DNA from 2 places in the Bradyrhizobium sp. SZCCHNRI1009 genome. Region 1 is predicted to be linked to the other one. Evidence: riboswitches for the same ligand, from Rfam matches in the RefSeq annotation. Region 1 holds a riboswitch; the other holds the start of a gene.
The links. A riboswitch is a leader RNA that binds a small molecule or an ion and turns the genes downstream of it on or off. The one in region 1 is predicted to bind cobalamin.
Positions count from the first base shown of each region.

Region 1 (4,637 bases):
GTTGACGAGGAAACCCGCGATGCGTGCGGCATCCGCGGGCGCGATCACCGCCTGGGTGCCGACCAGGCTCGCAATGACGCCGCCGCGGTCGATGTCGCCGATCAGCACCACCGGAATCTGCGCCGCCTGGGCAAAGCCCATGTTGGCGATATCGCCGGCGCGCAGGTTGATCTCGGAGGCGGAGCCGGCGCCTTCGACCAGCACGATGTCAGCATCAGCAGCCAGATGGTGAAAGCTCTCGAGCACCGCTTTCATCAATTGCGGCTTCATCGCCTGATAGGCCGACGCCTTGGCGTTGCCGATGACGCGGCCCTGCACCACGACCTGCGACCCGATCTCGCTCTGCGGCTTCAGCAGCACCGGGTTCATGTGCACCGTCATCGGCCGCCGCGCGGCGCGCGCCTGCAGCGCCTGGGCGCGGCCGATCTCGCCGCCATCCGTGGTGACGGCGGCGTTGTTCGACATGTTCTGCGGCTTGAACGGCGCCACTTTCAGGCCGCGCAAGGTCAGCGCACGCGCGAGCCCAGCGACGATCAGCGATTTGCCGACGTCGGAGCCGGTGCCCTGGAACATGATGGCGCGCGCGCTCATGAGCCTAGTACTCGATGCCTTCCTGCGCCTTCACGCCGGCCGCGAAATGATGCTTCACGAGGTTCATCTCGGTGACGAGATCGGCGGCCTCGATCAGCTCCGGCTTGGCGTTGCGGCCGGTGACGACGACGTGCAGATCGGGACGGCGCCCTGCGAGCGTGGCGACGACGTCGGCGATATCAAGATGATCGTAGCGCAGCGCGATGTTGAGCTCATCGAGAACGAGCAGCCGGATCGACGGATCCGCCATCAGCTCCTTTGCCTTGGCCCAGGCGCGCTCGGCCGCGGCGACGTCGCGCGCGCGATCCTGGGTTTCCCACGTAAAACCTTCGCCGAGCGTGTGCCACGACACCTGGTCGCCGAACGTCTCGATGGCCTTGCGCTCGCCGGTCTCCCACGCGCCCTTGCCGAATTGCACGACGCCGATGCGAAAGCCGCGGCCGATCGCGCGCAGCATCAGGCCCCACGCCGCCGTCGATTTGCCCTTGCCCTTGCCGGTGTGAACGATGAGCAGGCCCTTCTCCACGGTCTTGGAGGCGACCTCGGCATCCTGCACCGCCTTGCGGTTCTCCATCTTCGCCTTGTGGCGGGAATCGTCGGCGCTTTCGGTCACGGGCATGTTCTCCTTGTCACTTCAAAGTCAGCGGCAGTCCTGCCGCCATCAGGATCACGCGATCGGCCACGGCCGCGACGTCCTGGTTCAGTCGACCCTGGGCGTCGCGAAAGGCGCGCGCCAGCGCATTGTCCGGCACGATGCCCAGCCCGACTTCGTTGGACACGGCCACGATGGGGCCATTCGCGCTCCTGAGCGCGTCGATCAACTCGGCGCATCTGGCCGGCACGTCCATGTCGGCGAGCATCACATTGCTGAGCCAGAGCGTCAGGCAATCGATCAGCATGGGCGTGCCCGAATCTCCGCTTGCCCGGACGAGGCTAGGTAGATCATGCGAGGTCTCCAGCGTCTGCCATCCCTCGGTGCGGCGCGCCTTGTGCTGGGCGATCCGGTCGGTCATTTCGGCGTCGAACGCCTGCGCCGTCGCAACATAGGTCCAGGGCGGCGGAAGGGCGGTGACGAGCGCCTCGGCATGGCGGCTCTTGCCCGAGCGCGCGCCGCCGAGCACCAGCGTCAGGCGCGGCAGGACGGGGTGCGGCGGGGCAGGGGCCATGGGGACGATTCCGATTGACGGGCTTTGGCGCGACCCGTATCTAACAGATGACGGTTCTCCGAAAGGAGAGATTTAGGGAACACGGTGCGGGTTCTTGACCCAAGGCCGTGGCTGCCCCCGCAACTGTAATCGGCGAGTGTGAGGCCAAGACACCACTGGGAAACCGGGAAGGTGGCCTGATGCAGCGACCCGAGAGCCAGGAGACCTGCCGTCGACATTGCTGTTGGCCGACCCGTCGCGCGGGGAGTCGCGATGCTGGTTCTGATCCCGCCGGGATGGGCGGGATGCCGTCGGATGCAGCGCATCGTCCGGTCCTCTGGGGAGCCGGCAAGCGACGGAGACGGCCATGAAGTTGACCCGTACCACGACCTTTGCAGCCGCGAGCCTGTTGCTGCTCGCCGCCGATCCCGCCTTCGCGCATCACATGATGGGCGGCAAGCTGCCGCAGACGTTTGCGCAGGGGATGCTGTCCGGCCTCGGCCATCCCATCATCGGAATCGACCATCTCGCGGCGATCGTGGGCGCAGGCATCGTTGCAGCTCTTCTGGGCCGCGGCTTCGCGCCGGTGCTCGCCTTCACCACCGCGATGATCGCGGGCGTCGGCCTGCATGTGGCCAAGGCCAACATCCCCGCTGCCGAGCTGCTGGTCGGCCTGACCACCGCCGTGGTTGGGCTGGTGGTGGTGATGCGTGGGCGTTTCGGCGTGTTGCCGGTTGCCGGCCTGTTCGCCGTGACCGGCCTCGTCCACGGATATGCGCTGGGTGAATCGATCGTCGGCGCCGAGAACTCTCCGCTAGGAGCCTATCTCGCCGGGCTGCTCGTGATCCAGACCGTCATCGCGGCCGGTGCGTTCCTCGGCACCAGGCTGCTGTCGGCGAAGGCCAAGGCGGCTGCGCCGCTGGCGCTGCGGCTCGCGGGCGCTGCCATCGTGCTGGTGGGCGGCGTTGCCGCCGCAACGGCCGCCGGCGTGATCGGCTGATTGATGATCGCATCGACTGGAGAGACGACGCTGTTCGTCTGCGTCACCTGCCGCACGCAGGCGCCTGAAGCTGCGCCGCCGGACGAGCCGCGGGCCGGTGCCCGTTTGCTCGCAGCCATCGAGACGGTGCCGGCCGCGCAGCGCGCCGGCGTCACCGTTGTCGGTGTCGAGTGCCTGTCGAACTGCAATCGTGCGTGCACGGTTGCGGTGACAGCGCCGGGCAAATGGACCTATGTGCTCGGCGCGCTCGATCCGGATCTGCATGCGCGGGATGTGCTGGCATTCGCGCAGCTGCATCAGCGCCATGATGCGGGCCTGCCGGCCTGGCGCGAGCGCCCGGAATACATCCGCAAGAACACCGTCGCGCGCGTGCCTGCGCTGTCGGCGCCACGCTGAAACCGAGAGATCGTATCGCCATGACGAAGTCGTTCGCCAAGACGCCTTGCACCATCGTCACCGGTTTTCTCGGCGCCGGCAAGACGACGCTGGTGCGCAATCTGATCGAGACCGCGAACGGCCGCCGGCTCGCCATCATCGTCAACGAGTTCGGCGACGTCGGCATCGACGGCGACATCCTGAAGGGCTGCGGCGTGCCGGACTGTCCGGAGGATCGCATCGTCGAGCTGTCGAACGGCTGTCTGTGCTGCACCGTCGCCGACGATTTCGTGCCCGCGCTCAGGAGCCTGCTGGATCAGAAGGAGCCGCCGGAGCATATCGTGATCGAGACCTCGGGGCTGGCGCTGCCGAAGCCGCTGGTGCAGGCCTTCAACTGGCCCGAGATCGCGACGCGTGTCACGGTCGACGGCGTCGTGGCGGTCGTCGACGGCCCGGCGGTGGTTGCGGGCCGCTTCGCCGACGATCCGGAAGCGCTCGCGGCGCAGCGCGCCACCGATGCCTCGCTCGATCACGACAACCCGCTGGAGGAGGTCTACGAGGACCAGCTGCTGTGCGCCGATCTCGTCGTGATGAACAAGAGCGATCTGATGAGCGAGGAGCAGCGCAAGGATGTCGCCGCCGAGATTGCCGCCAAGGTGCAGCGCGCCGTCAAGGTGATCGCGACCGAGCATGGCAGGCTGTCGGCGTCGGTGCTGCTCGGGCTCGGCGCCGCGGCGGAGGATGATCTCGCCGCCCGGCCGTCGCATCACGACAACGAGGCCGAGCATGATCACGACGATTTTGAGAGCTTCGTGCTCGACGTCCCGGCGCAGGCCTCGCCCGATGCGCTCGTCGACCGCATCGCGGCCGCCGTCGATGCGCATGATGTCTTGCGGGTGAAAGGGTTCGTGGAAGTTGCCGGCAAGCCGCTGCGCCTCCTGGTGCAGGCCGTGGGCAGCCGCATTCAGCACCAGTTCGAGCGCCCGTGGCGCTCGGGCGAATCGCGGCAGGGGCGGTTGGTGATCATCGGCGAGCGCGGCCTCGATGCCGCCGCCATCCAGAGCCTGATCACAGGGTAGGCGTCACCGATGCACCTGCTGGCGACAACGGGCGGGGATCTCGACGACCTCGAACAGGCCGTGGATCTTGCGCAGTCGCCGGCCGAGATCGTCGTGCTGTCGTTCTCGGACACCGACCTGTCGGCGTTGGCCGAAGCCTGGACCGCGACGTCGACCGAGCTGCCCAGCCTGCGCCTCGCCAGCCTGAAGCGGCTGAAGCATCCGATGTCGGTCGATCTCTATGTCGATCGCGTCGTGCTCGGCGCGCGCGCCGTCGTCGTGCGCTGTCTCGGCGGGCTCGACTATTGGCGCTACGGGCTGGAGCGCATCGCGTCGGCCTGCCGCAGCCGCAACATTCTGTTCGCGGCACTGCCGGGCGATGATCGCGCCGACGACCGGCTCGATGCGCTCTCGACCTTGCCGCACGACGCGACGTCGCGGCTCTATGGCTATCTGCACGAGGGCGGC
Region 1 covers NZ_JAUEUL010000020.1:63,412-68,048, forward strand. The annotation lists gene QX010_RS26130 (cobyric acid synthase) at 1-591, opposite strand, end outside; gene cobO (cob(I)yrinic acid a,c-diamide adenosyltransferase) at 596-1,204, opposite strand; gene cobU (bifunctional adenosylcobinamide kinase/adenosylcobinamide-phosphate guanylyltransferase) at 1,221-1,757, opposite strand; cobalamin riboswitch at 1,792-1,985, shown strand; gene QX010_RS26145 (HupE/UreJ family protein) at 2,104-2,736, shown strand; gene QX010_RS26150 (DUF1636 domain-containing protein) at 2,740-3,132, shown strand; gene cobW (cobalamin biosynthesis protein CobW) at 3,153-4,190, shown strand; gene cobN (cobaltochelatase subunit CobN) at 4,200-4,637, shown strand, end outside.

Region 2 (4,637 bases), on a different contig from region 1:
TTCCGCTTTCAGAAAACTCCATCATCACCGAACTCGAAGAGGCCGTCCGCAGCGGCTCCTCGGCGAAGCGCGTCAACACGCTGCGCCAGGTCACCAACCTGTTCCTGCATGACGGCGAACGCCTCAGCGAGGACCAGATCAAGGTGTTCGACAACGTGCTGTGCATGCTGGTCTCGCGGGTCGAGACCCGCGCGCGGGCCGAGCTCAGCAAGCATCTCGCGCCGGTCGACTATGCGCCCGTCGAATTGATCCAGCAGCTCGCCCGCGACGATGAAATCTCGGTGGCCGAGAACGTGCTGATGCACTCGAGCCGGCTCACCGAGCATACGCTGGTGGAGGTCGCGGCGACCAAGGGCCAGGATCACCTGATGGCGATCTCCAGCCGCCCGCATCTGACCGAGGCGGTGACCGACATCATCGTCGACCGCGGCGAGCGCCGGGTCATCCGCAAGCTTGCCAACAACCAGACCGCGCGCTTCTCCGAGACCGGCTATTCCGGGATGATGGCGCATGCCGAGGACGACGACGAATTGTCCGAGATCATCGGGCTGCGCATCGACCTGCCCACCAAGCATCTGCGCGACCTCCTGCGCCGCGCAACCGAAGCCGTGCGCGCCAAGTTGATGGCCTCGGCGCCGCCGGCGTTGCAGCAGGAGATCAAGAAAATCCTCAAGGCAATCGCCGACGTTGCGCGCAGCGACGGCGGCCTGATCGGGCGCGACTTCACGCTGGCCGAAGAGGCCGTCAAGCGCATGAAGGGGCTGAACGAGCTCAACGATGCCGCCATCGCCTTCTTCGCCGAGACCCGCCGCTTCGGCGAGGTGTCCGCCGCACTCGGCCTGCTCAACAACGTCCCGACCGAGATGATGGCCAAGGTGCTGGAGGGCCCGCGCACCGACATCGTGCTGATCCCCTGCCGTGCCGCCGGGCTGGCCTGGTCGGTGGTGGCGAAGATCCTGACCCACCGGCCGATCAAGCACGCCATCGACAGCGACACGCTGAAGCTCGCGGAACGCGACTATTCCCGCCTGTCCCTCGACACCGCCCAGCGCACCCTGCGGTTCTGGATGGTGCACAACAAGGTCGAGAAGTAAGCGGCGCTCGCAAGCGATTCGCGCCGGAATTGATTCGCGCCTCACATCCCGCTGTCGTCCCTGCGAACGACAGCTGTGGGGCGTCGCGGGCGCCGGGTATCTCACGCCGAACGCGGCGGCCGAGAGAGTTCGCCACACGCAATCCACTCCAGCGCGTTATCGCCAGGAGATCACCGGGCGCCGGATTGACTTTGGTGCGCCCGCACTCCTACGGTGACGGCGACGGTGCCCCTCGACCGGGGCTCAATAGGGAATGCGGTGCCGGAGACGTCTCGCAAGGGACGTGACCGAAGGCCGCAGCTGCCCCCGCAACTGTAAGCGGCGAATCTCGCGTCAGAGGCCACTGGGAAATCTCGGTCCCGGGAAGGCGACGTGGAGGTGACGACCCGCGAGCCAGGAGACCTGCCGTCAGCCGTGGTCACACGCGAGGATGCCGGTCGGGGCGTTATTGGCATCGTTTTCAGGCAGGCCTGCAAAGGCGTGCATGAGACCTCGTTCGCGGTGACGTGCCACTGACGTCATGCCGAGGTCACTCGTGTCTCCCGTTCCCCATGCCAGGCGCCGTCGCGCCCTTCTGTCGTCGTTCTGCCTCCTCTCGTCGTTCGCGCTGCTCGGTCCCTCCCCCGCAACGGCGCAGCAATCCGCCTCGCCCGATCTGCTGCCGCCGGTCGAGGTCGACCCGCCGCACCGGCCGATCGCTCCGAAACCGGCCATCCCCCGCAGAGCCGGCAACGCCGCGCATCAACAGATGCCGGCGGCAAAGCCGGAATCGCCGGCCAGCCCGCCCGTCGCGGTCAGCCCGGCCGGCATCGTGACGCCGGTCGCCAACGTCGCGAATGCGATCACGGTGGTGACCGACAAGGACATCGCCGCGCAGCAGGCCCGCACGGTGCCGGACATCCTGAGCACCGTCCCCGGATTGAACGTCGTGCAGGCCGGCGGCCCGGGCGGCCAGACCAACGTCTTCATGCGCGGCACCAATGCCAACCACACCAAGCTCATCATCGACGGCATCGACGTCGGCGACGTCACCAACAGCAACGGTGCGTTCGATTTCGCGCATCTGCTCGCCGCCGACATCCAGCAGCTCGAGGTGCTGCGCGGGCCGCAGAGCGGGCTGTACGGCTCCGATGCGATCGGCGGCGTGATCTCGGTGATCACGCGCAAGGGCGACGGCCCGGCGCGGGCGACCGCCTCGGTCGAGAGCGGGTCGTTCAAGACCTTCAACCAGTCGGCCGGCGTCAGCGGCTCACAAAACAATGTCAACTACGCGGTCAATGTCGCGCATCTGCACGCCGGCGACGTGCCGGTGACGCCGTGGCAGCTGCTCCCGGCCGGGCAGAAGGCGATCGGCAACGCCTACGACAACGTGACCGCCTCGTCCAAGCTCGGCGTCGATCTCAACGAGGCCTGGACGTTGAACTCGGTGATTCGATACACCGACGCCACGCTGCTGTTCACCGGCGACAGCGGCTTTCCGAGCGCTCCCGATGCTATCAGGAGCAACCACACGGTCCACCAGCTGGCGACGCGCGAGGAAGCCGTGTGGTCGCTGCTCGGCGGCCGCATCAGGAACTATTTCGGCGTCAACTACGTGAACAACTGGTCGTCCGATCTGACGGCCGGCAATCCCGTGGCCGCGGTCGCCACGGGGGAACGCATCAAATATGACTGGCACGCGGTGACCGAACTGGCGCCGCACAACAATCTCGTCGTCGGGCTGGAGCAGCAGACCGAGCGGCTGAAAACAACTGATCTTTCCGCCGAGAACGGCAACAAGGCCGGCTTCATCGAGTTGCAGACGGAGTTCGCCAAACGCTGGTTCGTGGTGGCGAGCCTGCGCAACGACGTCAACGAGCAATTCGGCGGCCATGGCACCTTCCGGATCGCGCCGGCGGTGATCCTGCCGGTCACCGGGACCAAGCTGAAGGCGAGCTACGGCACCGGCTTCAAGGCGCCGACCTTGAGCCAGCTGCACCAGGATTTTCCGGCCTTCAACTTCTTCGCCAATCCCAACCTGAAGCCGGAGCAGAGCACCGGCTACGACGCCGGCTTCGAACAGCCGCTGTTTTCGGATCGCATCCGCTTCGGCGCGACCTACTTCCACAACAGCATCACCAACCTGATCAATTTCAACGCGACCTTCACCTCCTACGCCAATGTCGGCCTCGCGACCACCGAAGGCACCGAGAGCTTCGTGACGGCTGATCTCACCGACCGGATCTCGCTGCGTGCAGACTACACCTTCACCCGCGCGGTCGATGCGGCCACCGGCCAGCAGCTATTGCGGCGGCCGAAGGAAAAATGGAGCGCCACCGCGACCTGGCAGCCGATCGATGCGCTGCGCCTGTCGGCCACCGTGCTGAGGATCAGCGACTGGCTCGATGTCAGCCGCGACGGCATGACCACCGGCCTGGTCGCGCCCGGCTATACGGTCGTCAACCTGCGCAGCGACTACGCGCTGTCCAACCAGGTCAAGCTGTTCGGCCAGATCGATAACCTGTTCAACCGTCACTACCAGAACCCGACCGGATTCCTCGCGCCGGGCTTCGGCGTGTTCGGCGGCCTCCGGGTGGCGACATCGGGCGTGCAGTGACGGCGCCGACCACGATGCCGGCGGCTGACAGAAGCTGCCGAAATGACTACAATCGCAACAGAAGGAGATGTTCCATGGCTTTCGACATCCTTGCCTCATCCAGCTTCGGGGCTCGCCTCGCGCCCGTCCCGCAGCGGCATGCCGCCGCGTTCTGCTTCGCGCTGCTGACCACGGCCTGCGCGCTGGCGAGCTTCGTGTTCGCCTGCGCGACGCCGTTTGCGGCCTTCGCCGTGATCGCAGCCGCCATGCTGCCGCTGCGCTCGGCGCTGCCGGCGATACTCGGCGCCTGGCTGGTCAACCAGGGCATCGGCTTCGGCGCCCTGCACTATCCCGTCGACGCCAACACGCTGGCCTGGGGCGCGATGATCGGCGTCGCGGCGCTCAGCGCCACCGTCATAGCCCGCATGGCGCTGGCGGCCTTGCGCACGGCACCAGCGCCGGCCGCGTTTGCCGTTGCGCTCCTCAGTGCCTACGCCGCCTATGAGCTGGTGCTGCTGGCCGCCACGCCCGCACTCGGCGGGGCCGCAAGCTTCGCGCTCCCGATCGTCGCCCGCCTCGGCCTGACCAGCGCCGCCTGGCTGGTCGGCCTCGTTGCGGTCAGTGAGATCGTCCGCCTGCTGACCCCACTGGTCTCGCGCCGCGCGGCCTCCTGACCGGCGACCATCTCCTAGCCACCAAACAAAAACGGCGGGCCTCGGCCCGCCGTTCTCATATCCGATCGTCGTCGCAAGCTCAGTTCTTGCTCTTGTCGACCAGCGCGCCCTTCTTGATCCAGGGCATCATGTCGCGCAGGCGGGCGCCGACCTCCTCGATCGGGTGCTGCGACAGGCGGGCGCGGGTGGCCTTGAACGAGGACTGGTTGACCTTGTTCTCGAGCATCCAGTCGCGCGCGAAGCGGCCGGACTGGATGTCGTCGAGCACGCGCTTCATCTCCGCCTTGGTCTCGG
Region 2 covers NZ_JAUEUL010000038.1:19,175-23,811, forward strand. The annotation lists gene QX010_RS32000 (DUF2336 domain-containing protein) at 1-1,094, shown strand, start outside; cobalamin riboswitch at 1,301-1,519, shown strand; gene QX010_RS32005 (TonB-dependent receptor plug domain-containing protein) at 1,615-3,690, shown strand; gene QX010_RS32010 (hypothetical protein) at 3,765-4,343, shown strand; gene ilvC (ketol-acid reductoisomerase) at 4,423-4,637, opposite strand, start outside.
Region 2: another riboswitch for cobalamin. It lies ahead of QX010_RS32005 (TonB-dependent receptor plug domain-containing protein); the one in region 1 lies ahead of QX010_RS26145 (HupE/UreJ family protein).